2 regions of the Nocardioides ureilyticus genome follow, and region 2 is predicted to be linked to the other one. Evidence: predicted binding sites of a transcription regulator. Region 2 holds the regulator's gene; the other holds the start of a gene.
The links. The regulator LexA, encoded in region 2, represses DNA repair genes until DNA is damaged. The targets are predictions, from matches to a motif close to TCGAACANNTGTTCGA.
Positions count from the first base shown of each region.

Region 1: a site for LexA is predicted at 3,520-3,535, ahead of ACSMHG_RS17500 (HNH endonuclease signature motif containing protein). Genes of this name have one in related genera too.

Region 1 is NZ_JBNCOG010000041.1:25,117-31,579, forward strand. It holds gene ACSMHG_RS17485 (O-acetyl-ADP-ribose deacetylase) at 1-346, opposite strand, end outside; gene ACSMHG_RS17490 (DNA topoisomerase IB) at 347-1,387, opposite strand; gene ACSMHG_RS17495 (Rv1443c family protein) at 1,498-1,968, shown strand; gene ACSMHG_RS17500 (HNH endonuclease signature motif containing protein) at 2,127-3,506, opposite strand; gene ACSMHG_RS17505 (hypothetical protein) at 3,903-4,736, shown strand; gene ACSMHG_RS17510 (hypothetical protein) at 4,905-5,930, opposite strand; gene ACSMHG_RS17515 (class I SAM-dependent methyltransferase) at 5,934-6,463, opposite strand, start outside.
Region 2 is NZ_JBNCOG010000015.1:60,672-67,134, forward strand. It holds gene ACSMHG_RS10415 (alkaline phosphatase D family protein) at 1-1,647, opposite strand, end outside; gene ACSMHG_RS10420 (MXAN_6640 family putative metalloprotease) at 1,764-3,263, opposite strand; gene ACSMHG_RS10425 (phosphatase PAP2 family protein) at 3,290-4,063, opposite strand; gene lexA (transcriptional repressor LexA) at 4,153-4,890, opposite strand; gene ACSMHG_RS10435 (SDR family NAD(P)-dependent oxidoreductase) at 5,056-5,874, shown strand; gene ACSMHG_RS10440 (LysM peptidoglycan-binding domain-containing protein) at 6,242-6,463, shown strand, end outside.

The sequences.
Region 1 (6,463 bases), on a different contig from region 2:
CCAGGGGGAAGGCCACCGACCGGGCGCCGAGCTCGTCGGCGACCTCGAGGGCCCGGCGGTAGCAGGAGGTGAGCAGCGCGCGGTCGGTCTCGCCGGCGCTGTGGTTCGGTCCGACGACGTGGATGACCCAGCGTGCCGGCATCCGACCGGCCGTGGTCCAGCCGGCATCGCCCGTGGCGAGCCCGCGGGGGAAGCGCCGCTCGCAGTCGGCGAGGACCTCCGGTCCGCCGGCCCGGTGGATGGCGCCGTCGACACCGCCACCGCCGCGCATCCGCCGGTTCGCGGCGTTGACGACCGCGTCCACGTCCTGGGTGGTGATGTCGCCCTCGACCACGGTGATCTGCACTCAGCTCGCCTCCGCTTCCCGCTCGTCCTGCTCGTCCGGCTCCCCTCGCAGCAGCCGCAGCGTGGCCCGCTCCAGGGCCGCCTGGCGCTCGTCGGGATTGTCGTACTCGCGCCCGGTGGCCGCGGCGATCGTGCGGCCCGCCTCGTAGGACTCGATCACCCGGGGGTCGACGTAGGAGGACCGCGCCAGGGTGGGGGTGTTCCCGAGGAACTGCGAGACTTCCTTCATCGCGCCGGAGACCGCCCGCTTCCGCGAGGCCTTGCTCTCGCCGTGCTCCGGCGTCTCGGCGAGCGCGGCGGCCGCCAGCACGGTGGCGTGCCAGGTCCTGAAGTCCTTCGCGGTGGCCTCGAGCCCGGTCGAGGACCGGACGTACTCGTTGACCAGGGTCGGCAGCAGGTCACGCCAGGAGCGGCCGTCCCTGTACGACAGCAGGCGGCCGCCGGCGCCCCGGCGCCGGCGCATCGCCTCGATGGCCTCGACGACGACCGCGTCGTCGATCTCGATGCGGTGGTCCACGCCGGACTTGCCGGTGAACGCGAAGACCAGCCGGTCCTGCTGGCGGCGGACGTGGCGCCGCTCGAGCGTGGTGAGGCCGAAGCTGCCGTTGGTGTCGGCGTAGACGTCGTTGCCGATGCGGAAGTAGCCGAGGTCGAGGAGGCGCACGGCCGCGGCGCAGGCCCGCTCCAGCGGCATGCCCTCCTTGCCGAGGTCGGCGACCACGAGCGCCCGGGCGTCGGCCAGCGCCTCGCCGAACTCCAGCATCCGCTCGAACTTCTCGGCGTCGCGCCGCTCGCGCCAGACCGGGTGGTAGAGGTACTGCCGGCGGCCGGCGTCGTCGGTGCCGACGGCCTGCAGGTGCCCGTTGGGGTAGGGCGTCACCCAGACGTCCTTCCACGCCGGAGGGATGACCAGGTCGCGGACCCGCTGGGCGTCCTCGTCGGAGAGCCGCTGGCCGTGCTGGTCGAGGTAGACGAAGCCCTTGCCGGCGCGGCGCCGCGTCCACCCGGGCTGGTCCGGGGAGGTACGGCGGAGACGGGGCATGCCGCGACGGTGACCGCGCCGGGCCACGACCAAACTCCGCCGGGCCCGAGCGAACGGCGCCATGATGTGGCGCGGGTCGGCAGCGGAGATCAAGGCTGGAGGAGCGACGGTTGAGGACGAGGACTGTTGAGAACTACGTGGACGTGCCGGCAGCCGCTGCGGCCGTATGGGAACGAGTGACCCACCCCGATGGCATCAACCACGAGATGCGGCCTTGGATGACGATGAGCATGCCGCGCCGAGCGGCCGGGATGACGGTGGCGTCACTCCCTCTCGGACAGCCCATCGGCCGAGCGTGGCTCCGGCTGTTCGGCCTCGTCCCCTTCGACTTCGACCACCTGACAGTGGTCGAGGTCGAGACGGGCGTCCGGTTCCTGGAGCGCTCGACCATGGTGACGTTCCGCCGGTGGGAGCACGAGCGGACCCTGACACCTGTGGCGGGCGGCACTCGGGTGCATGACCGCGTGACCCTGCAGCCCCGCCTTCCGATCCCCGGCCTAGCGGTCGTTCTCTCGCGCGTCGTGGACGCCTTCTTCAAGCATCGGCACCGCCGACTGCAGGAGCACTTTGCCGTTCGCTGATCGCCGGAAGCGCCCGCCACGGTTCCTATGCCCCCCGTCACGCCCGCTGTTCGCGCACGTGCATCAGCGGATCCCGGGGCCCGGCTTGCCCGGGCGTGGCTGTGCCCCCGCCGGGTGGTGCTGCGGCGGGGGGTGGGGCGGGGTGTGGGGCGGGGTGGCTAGTGGTCGGGTGGTTCGCCGGCCACGGGTCTGGCCTCGGGCCTGGTCTCGGGTCTGGTCTTGACTGGGCCGAGACCGTCGTGGTGGTGGTGATGCCGGTTGGCGTCGTGGGTGCCGGTGGGGTCGACGAGGTAGCGCAGTCGGTGCGGGCTGGTCCACAGGTAGGTGCCGGCCACGAGGGGCTCGTAGGTCCAGCCGCCGTGGGTCTTGATCCGGTGGTGGCGGGTGCACAGCAGCGCGATGTTGCACGAGCAGGTCGGTCCACCCCGGCCATGGGCGAGGACGTGGTCGTGCTCGCACCGGGTGGCGGGTCGGGTGCAGTGCGGGAAGACGCAGTGGTGGTCGCGCAGCCCGACGTGGTCCTTGAGCCGGTCGGGCACCTCGTAGCCCTCGACGTGGACCCGGCCCTCGAGGTCGATGACCGGCTTGATCGTGACCCTCGCGGCGTGCGTGCACCACTCGGCCAACTGCCCGGCGAGCACGAACGACCGGGTGTTCTCCACCCGCACCACCGGGCCCACCTCGCCGGCAGCCACCTGGCTGCCCTCACCGTCGGCGTGGTCGGGTGTGGGCGCCTGGTGGACGTGGACCACCAGCGGCGCGGGGTCGGTGTCGTAGGTCAGGGTCAGGTCGCGGCGGGCCATCTCGCCCAGTGCCCGGGCCCGGCGCGCGCCCTCGAGGTCTTGGGAGCCGAGGGCGGCGAGCACCGCGGCGCCCTTGGTCACCGCCTCCTCGAGGTAGAGGGCGTCGGCGACGTCGAGGGTCGCCATCACCTCGACGTGGCCGTCGAAGGAGAGCTGGCGGGTCTGGATGCTCACGTGCCGCGCCTCGGCCTGCTCGAGGCGTCGGGTCTCCGCGGCGTCGGGGTCGAACCGGACCTCGGCCTCCTCGACCAGCCGCTGCAGCGCGGCCACACCGATGGTGGCCGCGACCGGGGCGAGGTGCCGGTCGACGAACTCCGCGCCCGCCTCCGGTAGCGCCATGGTCCGCCGGGCCACCAGCCGCGCCTTCCAGGCCGGGACCTGCACCCGGGTGACGCGCTCCCAGAGCCTGGGCAGGCGGTAGCGCAGCTCCAGGGCCTCGCCGAGGTAGGCGCGGCCGGTGTCGGTGGACATGCCCAGCGCGGCGGCGAACTCCTCGACCGCGAACTCGCTGACCATCGGGGCGCCCTCGCCGGCCAGGCCGACGACCTGGTCCCCGAACGCAGCCGACCACGCCGCGGTTCCCACGTGCTCCGCGGGGTGCTGGAGGCACCACTGCACCGCCAGCTCCAGCTGCTCGGCCTCGGCACGGTCCGCCGCCCGGCGCCGTTCCCGGACCGCGGTGAGCACACGGGACGGGGTGTCCAGCTGCTGCTCGAAATCCGCGGCCAACGTCATGGCCTAAGTTTACTCGAACTCCTGTTCGAGTGCCAGTGGGTTGCGCTCGCCTGTGCAGGACGTTCCGGTGCGACGGATTCGTGGTCTCGACAAGCTCGACCACCGAGCCGGGCTCGACCGCCGGACGACCTTGTGGTCTCGACAAGCTCGACCACCGAGCCGGGCTCGACCACCGAGCCGGGCTCGACCACCGAGCCTGGCCCGATCATCGAGCCCTTCCGCAGCTGGGAACGGGCGTGCGGGGGCCGACGTCCTAGGAACGTGAACCCGACCACTCCCGCGGCGCGACGCGCAGCCGGCCTGCTCCTACTCCTGCTCCTGCTCTTGGGGTCGACGGCGTGCGCGGCCACTGAGGAGGTGGACGAAGCGGGGTCCCAGTCCCGGAGCACGGCATCGGTGTCCAGCGAGGCGGTTCCCGAGGCGTGCCTCGACACCGCGGAGGCCCGGCGCACGAGCATCGAGGGGACCGCGGTCTGGGCACGGTTCTGCCCGGGACCGCAGGGACGTACGGCGCACGCCGAGGTGCCGTCCGACGCCCTCACCACCCACCTGGACATCGTCGACGACCTGGAGGTCCTCGACCCGGAGGAGACCTCCGCGGGAGAACGCTGTGACGGGTCGTGGGGCCGCACCTACCGCGTGCAGGTCGGGTACGCCGACGGCCGGGTTGCGACCGTCGTCGGGTCCACCGACCCCGGCTGCGCTGGGACGCTGCACGGATCCGGAGCGCTCGTCGACGGACCGGACGGGCTCGGCGTCTACGGAGCGTTCATGACGGCGTTCGGGAGCCAGTACGCCGACGCCTTCGGGCACTCCCCGAGCGACGTACCACTCGCCTGCCCGGAGGACCCCCGCAAGCCGGACAGCGTCGACGTCGACGGTGAGTCGGCGTCGCTCGACACCGGCTACCTGCTCGGCCGGCGACAACCCATGCTGATGCCACTGCCAGCGGTGCGCGGGATCGTCTGCAGGTGGCGGCACGGGGCCGAGGGCGAGGAACCCAGCGTCCGTGAGCTGACCGCCGACGAGGCCGAACGGGTGCGCATCGGCCTCCACGCGGTCGCCGTCGGCATGGTCGACTGCGCGGCCAGCCCCGAGCCGACCTACACCGCCGTCGTCGAGGACCGGACCGGCACCCGGCGCGCGGTCACGATCGTCGAGTCGGAGTGCTCGACCGTCATCCGCAGCGACGAGGGCTACGGACTGGGGTTCCCCTGGCTCGACCGGTGACGCGATCGTCGAGCGGCGGGCGACTTTGTGGCCTCGACAGGCTCGACCACCGAGCCGGGCTCGACCACCGACCAACACCGTGGTCTCGACAGGCTCGACCACCGAAAGCAGCCTGCTCGACCACCGAGTCGGGCTCGACCGCCGACCCCGGCTCGACCAGCAGCCTCGTCAGCGCGGGCGCAGGGAGCGACCGAGGAGCAGCAGCGCGCCGAGGGCGACGAACCCGCCCACGAACCACGGCCAGGCGGGGCGGTCGGCATCGCCGACCTCGGTGAGGTCGTTGCCGAGGCCCTCCCCCGGCGAGCCGGCGTCCGCACCTGGAGAGGCGTCGGGCTGGGGCTCTGGCGTCGGCGTCGGCGTCGGCTCCGGCTCGGCCGGCGACACCGCCTCGCGCACGCGGCCCGGCAGCGGGATCCGCAGCACCGGCTGGCGCACCCCCTCGCTGCTGACGAAGACCCGCCCGCGGTCGTCGACGGCGAGCCCCTCGCCCTGCTCCTGCTCCGGCAGCGGGATCTCGGCGAGGGGGTCCATCCCGGGCCAGGTGTAGACGACGATCCGGACGTAGTCGCGCAGCACCACGTGCTCACCACCCGGGAAGAACGCGCCGTCGGTCGCCAGGCCGAGCTGGGACGTCGCGCCAACCGGCCGGAGCTCGTTGGGACGGCCGGGCGACAGCCGGGCCGGGGCCTGCAGGACCGTCCCGCCGAAGACGGTCTTGGTGACCACGAGCAGCCGGCCGGTCCTCGGGTGGGCCAGCAGCGTCTCGGCGTCGGTGGGGCCGTCGGGCAGCACCAGCTCGTACGTCGCAGCGTCGGTCGCGTCGATCGGCCCGCGCCCCACCGGCACCTTCGTCACGGTCACCGACGGGCGGTTCCCCGGGTTGTCGCCGATGTCGCCTACCCACACCGACCCGTCGCCGGCCGGGGCCAGCGCCTCCACGTCGACCGGCTCCTCGGCCCACGTCGTGACGCCGACCGTCTCCCCCGTCTCGGGGTCGACGGTGAAGACCCGGCCGGTGTCGCCGGAGTCGTTCGTGGTGACGAAGAGGCCGTCGACCACCACCAGGCCGCTGGACTCCACGATGCGCGGGTCCTGGAAGGCGAACGCCGCGTCCGCGTCCGCGCCGGCCGGCGCGGCCACCGCCGCCAGGAGGAACGGCACCGGCAGGAGAGCCGCGAGCACCCGGTGGAGCACGGCTCAGTCCTGCCCAGGCGCGTGCTGCTCGTGCAGCCCCAGCAGCTCGGCCAACCGCGGGCGGACCGACCAGGTGGCGACCAGCTCGTCGTACTCCTTGCGCACGCCACCGCCCTTGACCGGGGAGCCGGTGCGGACGGCGCGGAGCATGGTGTTGCGCGGGGTGTGCTGGGACTCCACGAACTGCACCACGTCGACCCGGTACCCCTGGATCCGCATCAGGGCCGCGCGCAGGCCGTCGGTGAGGGTGTCGGCGAGCCGCTCGCGGAGGATGCCGTGCCGGGTGAGCAGCGCGTACGGCGACGGGGTCGGCGCCTTGCGCAGCTGGGCGGCGATGTCGTGGTGGCAGCACGGCGCGGCGAGCACCAGCTGCGCGCCCCACTCCACCGCCCGGGCGAGCGCCTCGTCGGTGGCCGTGTCGCAGGCGTGCAGGGCCAGCACGACCTCCGGCGCCGGGTCGAGCACCGCCCCGGAGATGGAGCCGACCACGAACTCCGCCTCGACGCCGAGCTCGGCCGCCACGGCGCTGTTGT
Region 2 (6,463 bases):
GGTGCCGGCCCGGGTGGCGAACGACCGGGACCAGGTGGCGCCGGTGCGCCGGTCGGTCCGGGAGCCGATGACGTACCAGTCCATCTGCGCCCGCGCGGGGGTGACGTCGAGGACCGAGTAGCCGTGGCTGTCGAAGTCGAGGTACTTGATGTGCGGGTTCGCCGTCCGGATCGCCCCCTCGACCGCCAGGCTGGCGGTGCGCGGCGGGGCGCCGATGATGTCCTTGAGGTTGTTCGAGGTCACCGAGGTGCACACGAACTCCACGCCGGCGGTCTCGCTCGCCAGCGGGTAGGCGCCGCGGTCGTAGGGCAGGTCACACGCCCAGCCGGAGTGGATGTCGCCGGTGAGGAAGACCGTGTCCTTGATGCCGCGGTCGCGGATGTGGGTGAACAGCTCGCGGCGGTCGTCGGTGTAGCCGTCCCACTGGTCGACGTTGTACGGCAGGCCGTCGCGCGGCAGCAGGCCGGTGACGTCGCTGATCGGCCCGATCAGGTCGTTGGGCAACGCCGCGAAGGTGACCGGCGTGATCATCACCGAGGTGCCGACCAGCTTCCACTGGGCGCGGTCGCGGGCCAACGACTTCTTCAGCCAGTCCATCTGCTGGCGGCCGGTGATGGTGCGGTCGGGGTCGCTGACGGCCGGGTCGACCCCCGGGACCAGCACCTGCTCGTCGCGGTAGGTGCGCAGGTCGAGCATGCTCAGCTCCGCCAGGCGGCCGAACGTGAGCCGGCGGTAGAGCCGGGTGCCGTCGCCGAGCCGGGCGGTGCCGTCGAGGCGGACCGGCATCCACTCGTCGTACGCGCGGTGGGCGCGGGCCCGGCGCCGGGGCCAGCCGCCCTCGCCGCCGGGACCGGAGCCGGGGGTGTGGTTCTCCGCGCCGTCACGCCAGGAGTCGTTGGTCGTCTCGTGGTCGTCCCAGATCGTGACGAACGGCGCCTTCGCGTGCAGGTCCTGCAGGTCGGGGTCGGTCTTGTACTGCGCGTGCCGCTGGCGGTAGTCGGCGAGCGTGACGATCTCACCGGCCGGCTGGTGGCGGCGGACGATCTGGTCGCTGCCGGCGCCGTACTCACCGGCGGGGTACTCGTAGAGGTAGTCGCCGAGGTGCAGCACCGCGTGGAGGTCGTCGCGGGCCGCGAGGTGGCGGTAGGCGCTGAAGTACCCCGCCTGCCAGTTCGAGCACGAGACGACGCCGAAGCGGAGGTGGTCCGGCGTGGCCTCCGGGGCCGGTGCCGTGCGGGTGCGGCCGACGCGGCTGCGCTGGCCGCCGTAGCTGAAGCGGTAGTAGTACCAGCTCTCCGGCGCCAGGCCGGTGACGTCGAGCTTGACCGTGTGGTCGCGGCTGGCGCTGGTGACGAAGCGGCCGCGGCGCACCACCTTCCGGAACCGCCGGTCGCGGGCGACCTCCCAGCGCACCTCGGCGCGCGGGCCCTTGCCCGACCCCGGCTTCGCCGACCGGGTCGGCGTCACGCGGGTCCAGATGAGCACGGCGTGGGGCAGCGGGTCGCCCGAGGCGACCCCGTGCTGGAAGACGCGGTGCCGGGCGGCGGCGATGGCGGGGGTCGAGGTGCCGGCCACCGTCGCGACGCCGAGGCCGGTGGCCCCGGAGGCGACGACGGTGCGACGACCGACGGTCGTGGTGGTGTTCACGCCTCAGTGAACGACACTCGCGGCCGGACGTGACGAGCTTGGCGATGTGAGCACCGTCTGTTCAACCGCCGGACGCCGGACGTTCCGGGCTCGGCCGGCAGCAGCCGGGCGCGCGCTCAGCGGCGTACGACGGCCTTCACCCGCGCGACCTGGTTGTCGTCCACCGGCACCCCCATGCAGGAGAACGGCGAGGACTTGGACCGCCAGCACTGCGAGCGGCCGCTGGCGTTGACCAGGGTCACCTCCACCGCGGCGACCTTGGCCCGGGTGAAGGGGACGGTGCGGCGGCCGGCGCCACTGCGGTCGAGCCGGATGGGAGTGGTCGTCGTGGAGCCGGACCGGGACACGACCGTGACCAGCGCGATGGACCCGCGGCTCAGGTCGGCCATGTCGACCCGGACGGCCAGCCGCCGGCTGCCCCGCTTGGGCAGGAAGCGGCCGGTGGCGGAGGCGAGGTGGTCCAGCTTCGTGGCGTACCAACCGCGCTTGCGGCTGAACCGGCCCAGCGGCGCGGTCGGGTAGCGGTTGGCGGCCCCCTCGGCGTAGGCCTGCGCCGGCCGGCGGTTGGCCACCGCGAAGGCGGCGTACGCCGCGCCGAGGCTGGTCCCGCGGGCGGTGAGCTCGCTGGCGACCGCCTGCAGGGAGTACTGCTTCGGGCCGCCGGGCGCGTCGTCCGCGCGCCGCCACATGTCCCGCACCAGGGTGGGCATGCCGCCCGCCTCGGTGTCGAACCGCTCGGTGAGGAAGCGGAAGAAGACCCATCCGCCGTACTCGTGGCCGTCCCCGTACTGGTCGAGCGAGCGCGCGGGGTGCGAGAGCGGGCTGGTGCCGAGGTAGCCCACGTTGTCGTCGACGTCGTCGAAGACCTCGTCCTCCGCCCAGGTGGCGGTGGCCTCCATGAACCAGCCGTCCTCCGCGACGTCGTAGCCGAACTGCACGGCGTGGAAGTACTCGTGCGCGGCGGTCACCTGCATGTTCTGCAGCGGCGTGCCGTGCCGGAACTGCGTCGGCGAGAAGTCGTCGTCGAGCACGCAGTAGGCAGAGGTGTCGTAGCGGCCGTCGGCCGGCGGCTGGTCGGGGCTGCAGTAGCCGTAGAGCTGCTCGGCGCCGACGTCCTGCAGGTAGATGTCGGGCAGGGCGTTCCCGCCGGCGCTGCCGTCGGGCTTGACCGGCCGGTAGCCCGCGTCGACGTAGGTCTGCTGGAGGCCCTCGACGGTGGCGATCACGGCGTCGACGTAGCCGGGCTCGACGTCGCTGGCGTTCCAGTGCAGGCAGATCGTGGCGGTGCACCGCGCCTGGCTGGTCGCCGGCCGCCGCAGCAGCGCGTCGGCGCGGGCCCGCTCGGCCCCGGTGAGGGTCGAGCGGCGCAGCGTGAGGTCGCGCAGCGCGAGGGTCGCGCTGGGGCCGCCGCGGCCCTCGAGCACCGCCTCGGCGCGGGCCAGGGCCCGGCGTGCGCTGGAGAGCGCCCGCGGCGTGGGCTCGGTCATGGGGCCGGTCGTGCGCTCGGCGACCGGACGGTCAGCCGACGCGCGGGGACCGGCTGCTGCCGGCGCCGCGAGGGAGGCGCCGGTCGCCAGGACCAGGGCAAGGGTGAGCAGGGGACGGGCAGCGCGCATGGGGGCTCCAGGTACGGCGGGGAGGGTCAGCCAACAGGAGCGGGGTGCTCGTGCGCATGCCTCGTACGGGTCATTCTCGGGGTCATCCACCGTGCGACGGCGAAACCCACGCCGATGACGGCCCAGCCGGCCAGCACGTCGAGGACCCAGTGGTTCCCGGTGCCGACGATCACCACCGCGGTGATCGCGGCGTGGGCCCATGCCAGGCCGTGCGCCCATCGGCTGCTGGAGTGGCGCTGGACGATGATGGCCACCCACAGCGCCCAGCCGGCGTGGAGCGACGGGAACGCCGCCAGCTGGTTGGTCAGCTCGCCGAGGCCCTGCGGCGCCGAGGCGTCGGAGCCCCACCAGCCCTCGGTCGCGTGGAGGGCGAGGACGTCGACGTACCCGTCGACGAAGCGGGGCGGCGCCATCGGCAGCATCAGGTAGAGCGCCAGGCCCACGGTGGTCGCGGCGACCAGCGCGCGTCGCTCGGGGACGTAGCGGCGGGGGCCCTTCCGGAAGAGCCAGACCAGGGCGCCGGCCGTGACGACGTAGTGCGCGGTCGCGTACCAGAAGCTCGACAGCAGACCCACCAGTCGGATCTCCACGAAGAGCTGGTTGAGGGCGAACTCCCAGTGCAGGCCGACGAGCCGCTCGACGTTCAGCAGCTCCTGGGCCCGGCTCAGTGCTGGCCCCATCGCGTCGTCGGCGAAGTGCCGGGAGACGCTGTAGGCGACGTAGAGGACCGCCAGCAGCGCGAGCTCGGCGAGCCCGCGCCGCAGGCGGGAGCGTCCGGTCGGGCTGGTGGAGGGAGGCACGCGCTTAGCCTCTCATCAAGACAGGTGATTAGGCATCAGGCTTGACCCTGACCTTCACCCGATCTCCCCAGCTCCGGCCCCGACCGGCCTCACATCCGGCGCAGGACCGCCGTCACCTTGCCGAGGATGGTGGCGTGGGTGCCGTCGATCGGCTCGTACGCCGCGTTGTGCGGCAGCAGCCAGACCTGGCCGTCCTTGCGCTGGAAGGTCTTCACCGTCGCCTCGCCGTCGATCATCGCGGCGACGATCTCGCCGTTGTTCGCCGTCGGCTGCTGGCGGATGACCACGTAGTCGCCGTGGCAGATCGCGGCCTCGATCATCGAGTCGCCGGCGACCTCGAGCAGGAAGAGCTGGCCGTCGCCGACGAGCTGCTTGGGCAGGGGGAAGACGTCCTCGACCCGCTCCTCGGCGAGGATCGGGCCACCGGCGGCGATCCGGCCGACCATCGGGACGTACTGCGCGGCGGGCATGGCGTCGCCCACGCCGGTCTCGTCGAAGGAGCTCTCGTCACCGCTGGAGATCGAGCGGCGGGTGGCCATCGCCTCGGGCAGGAAGACCTCGAGCGCCCGCGGGCGGTGGGGGTCGCGCTTGAGGAAGCCCTTCTCCTCCAGCACCTTCAGCTGGTGGGCCACGCTGGAGGAGCTGGTGAGGCCGACCGCCTCGCCGATCTCGCGCATGCTGGGCGGGTAGCCCCGGCTCTCCACGCAGTCGCGGATGTGGGTGAGGATCCGCGTCTGCCGCGGGGTGAGGCCCGTGACGCCGGGCGCACCGTCGGGCAGCTCGGAGACCTGGGGGCCGGGGTTGGTCGGGCCGGGGTTCTTCGCCATGGGGTGCCTTCCGGGGTGGGCGCGGGACGCGTGCTGCCGATGCAGGTGCTGATGAGTCTGGTGCGGGGTGCTGGCAGCACGGTAGTGACTCCCGGCCTGTCGTTCAAACATCTGTTCGAACGGGCGTGTCGGCGGCCCGCGCGGGCGGGTTGGCATGATCCGGTCATGGACGCCTCTCCCCGCCGTGCTGCCACCACTCCCGCCACTCCCAGCAGCGCCGTCGTCACTGGCGCGGCGCGCGGCATCGGCCGCGGGATCGCCGAGCTCATGGTCGCGCGCGGCTTCCGCGTCGTGGTGACCGACGTCGACGGCGAGGCGCTGGCGCGGACGGCGGAGGAGATCGGAGCGGCGGAGGCGGTGGTGCAGGACGTGCGCGACCCCGACTCGCACCGGCGGGTCGCCGAGGCCGCGGCCCGGCACGGCGAGCTCACCGCCTGGTTCGCCAACGCGGGCGTCGGGGACGACGGCGCGCTGGCCGACCTGGGCGACGACCAGGTCCGCAAGGTCGTCGAGGTCAACCTGCTCGGCGCGGCGTGGAGCATCCGGGCTGCGCTCGACGCGTTCGGGTCCAGCGGTGGCGACGTCGTGGTCACCGCCTCGCTGTCCGCCCTCGGGCCGGTGCCCGGGCTCTCCCTGTATGCCGCGACCAAGGCCGCGGTGGTCTCGCTCGCCTCGTCGGTCGCCCTGGAGGCCCCGCGCGGCGTGCGGGTCCACGCACTGTGCCCCGACGGCGTGGACACCGACATGGTCGCCGGCATGGACGACCGCGGGCTCGGCAAGCGGCTGGTGGCCTCGGGCGGCCGGCTGCTGACCGTCGAGGAGGTCGCCGCCGCGGCGGTCGACCTGGTGGGCAGTCGTCGTGTGGTGCGCACGGTGCCCGGCTGGCGCGGTGCGGCGATGCGCGCCGGCCAGCTGGCGCCGTCGCTAACCGGGCCGGTGCTCGCCGCCTTCGCCGCGCAGGGGAGGCGCCGGCTGCGGTCGTAGTCGGCCTCGGTCAGGAAAGGCGGGGAGGCGTCAGCATCCCAAGTTCACTTGGGATGCTGACGCTTCGCGGCTGTTGCAACACCCGAGGAGCGTCAGGGATGGCCGTGAGGCTCCCGCGCGCCCGGCGCCGCGGTGAGCAGCTCCCGGACACGGCACCTCCGCCCTGGGCTGTTCGAACATTTGTTCGCGCCGACCCTTGATTCGTTCGAACAGGTGCTCTAAGGTCGCACACATGTTCGATCGAACGTCTGCTCGATCGTCGCTCCGCCCCTCGCTCGCCGGCCGTTGTCGGTGGGGGCGGTTAGACATCGGGACGACCGAGATCGAGACGACCCGAGGCTGACCGCCACTTCCCCAGGAGGTCCCCATGAGCACCATCACCGTCAACGCTCCCCGCGCCACCCGCATCGCTCCCGCCCGCCGGGCCGGCGTCGGAGCCAGTGCTGGTGTCGGAGCCGGTGCAGGCGCCGGCGCGAGTGGTGTCCGGCTGACCCGCCGTGGCCGCCTGGTGGTGTTCCTGCTCGCCCTCACCGCCGTGCTCGCGGCCGGGATCTTCATCGCGGCGGGCTCCGTGGCCACGCAGGAGGCC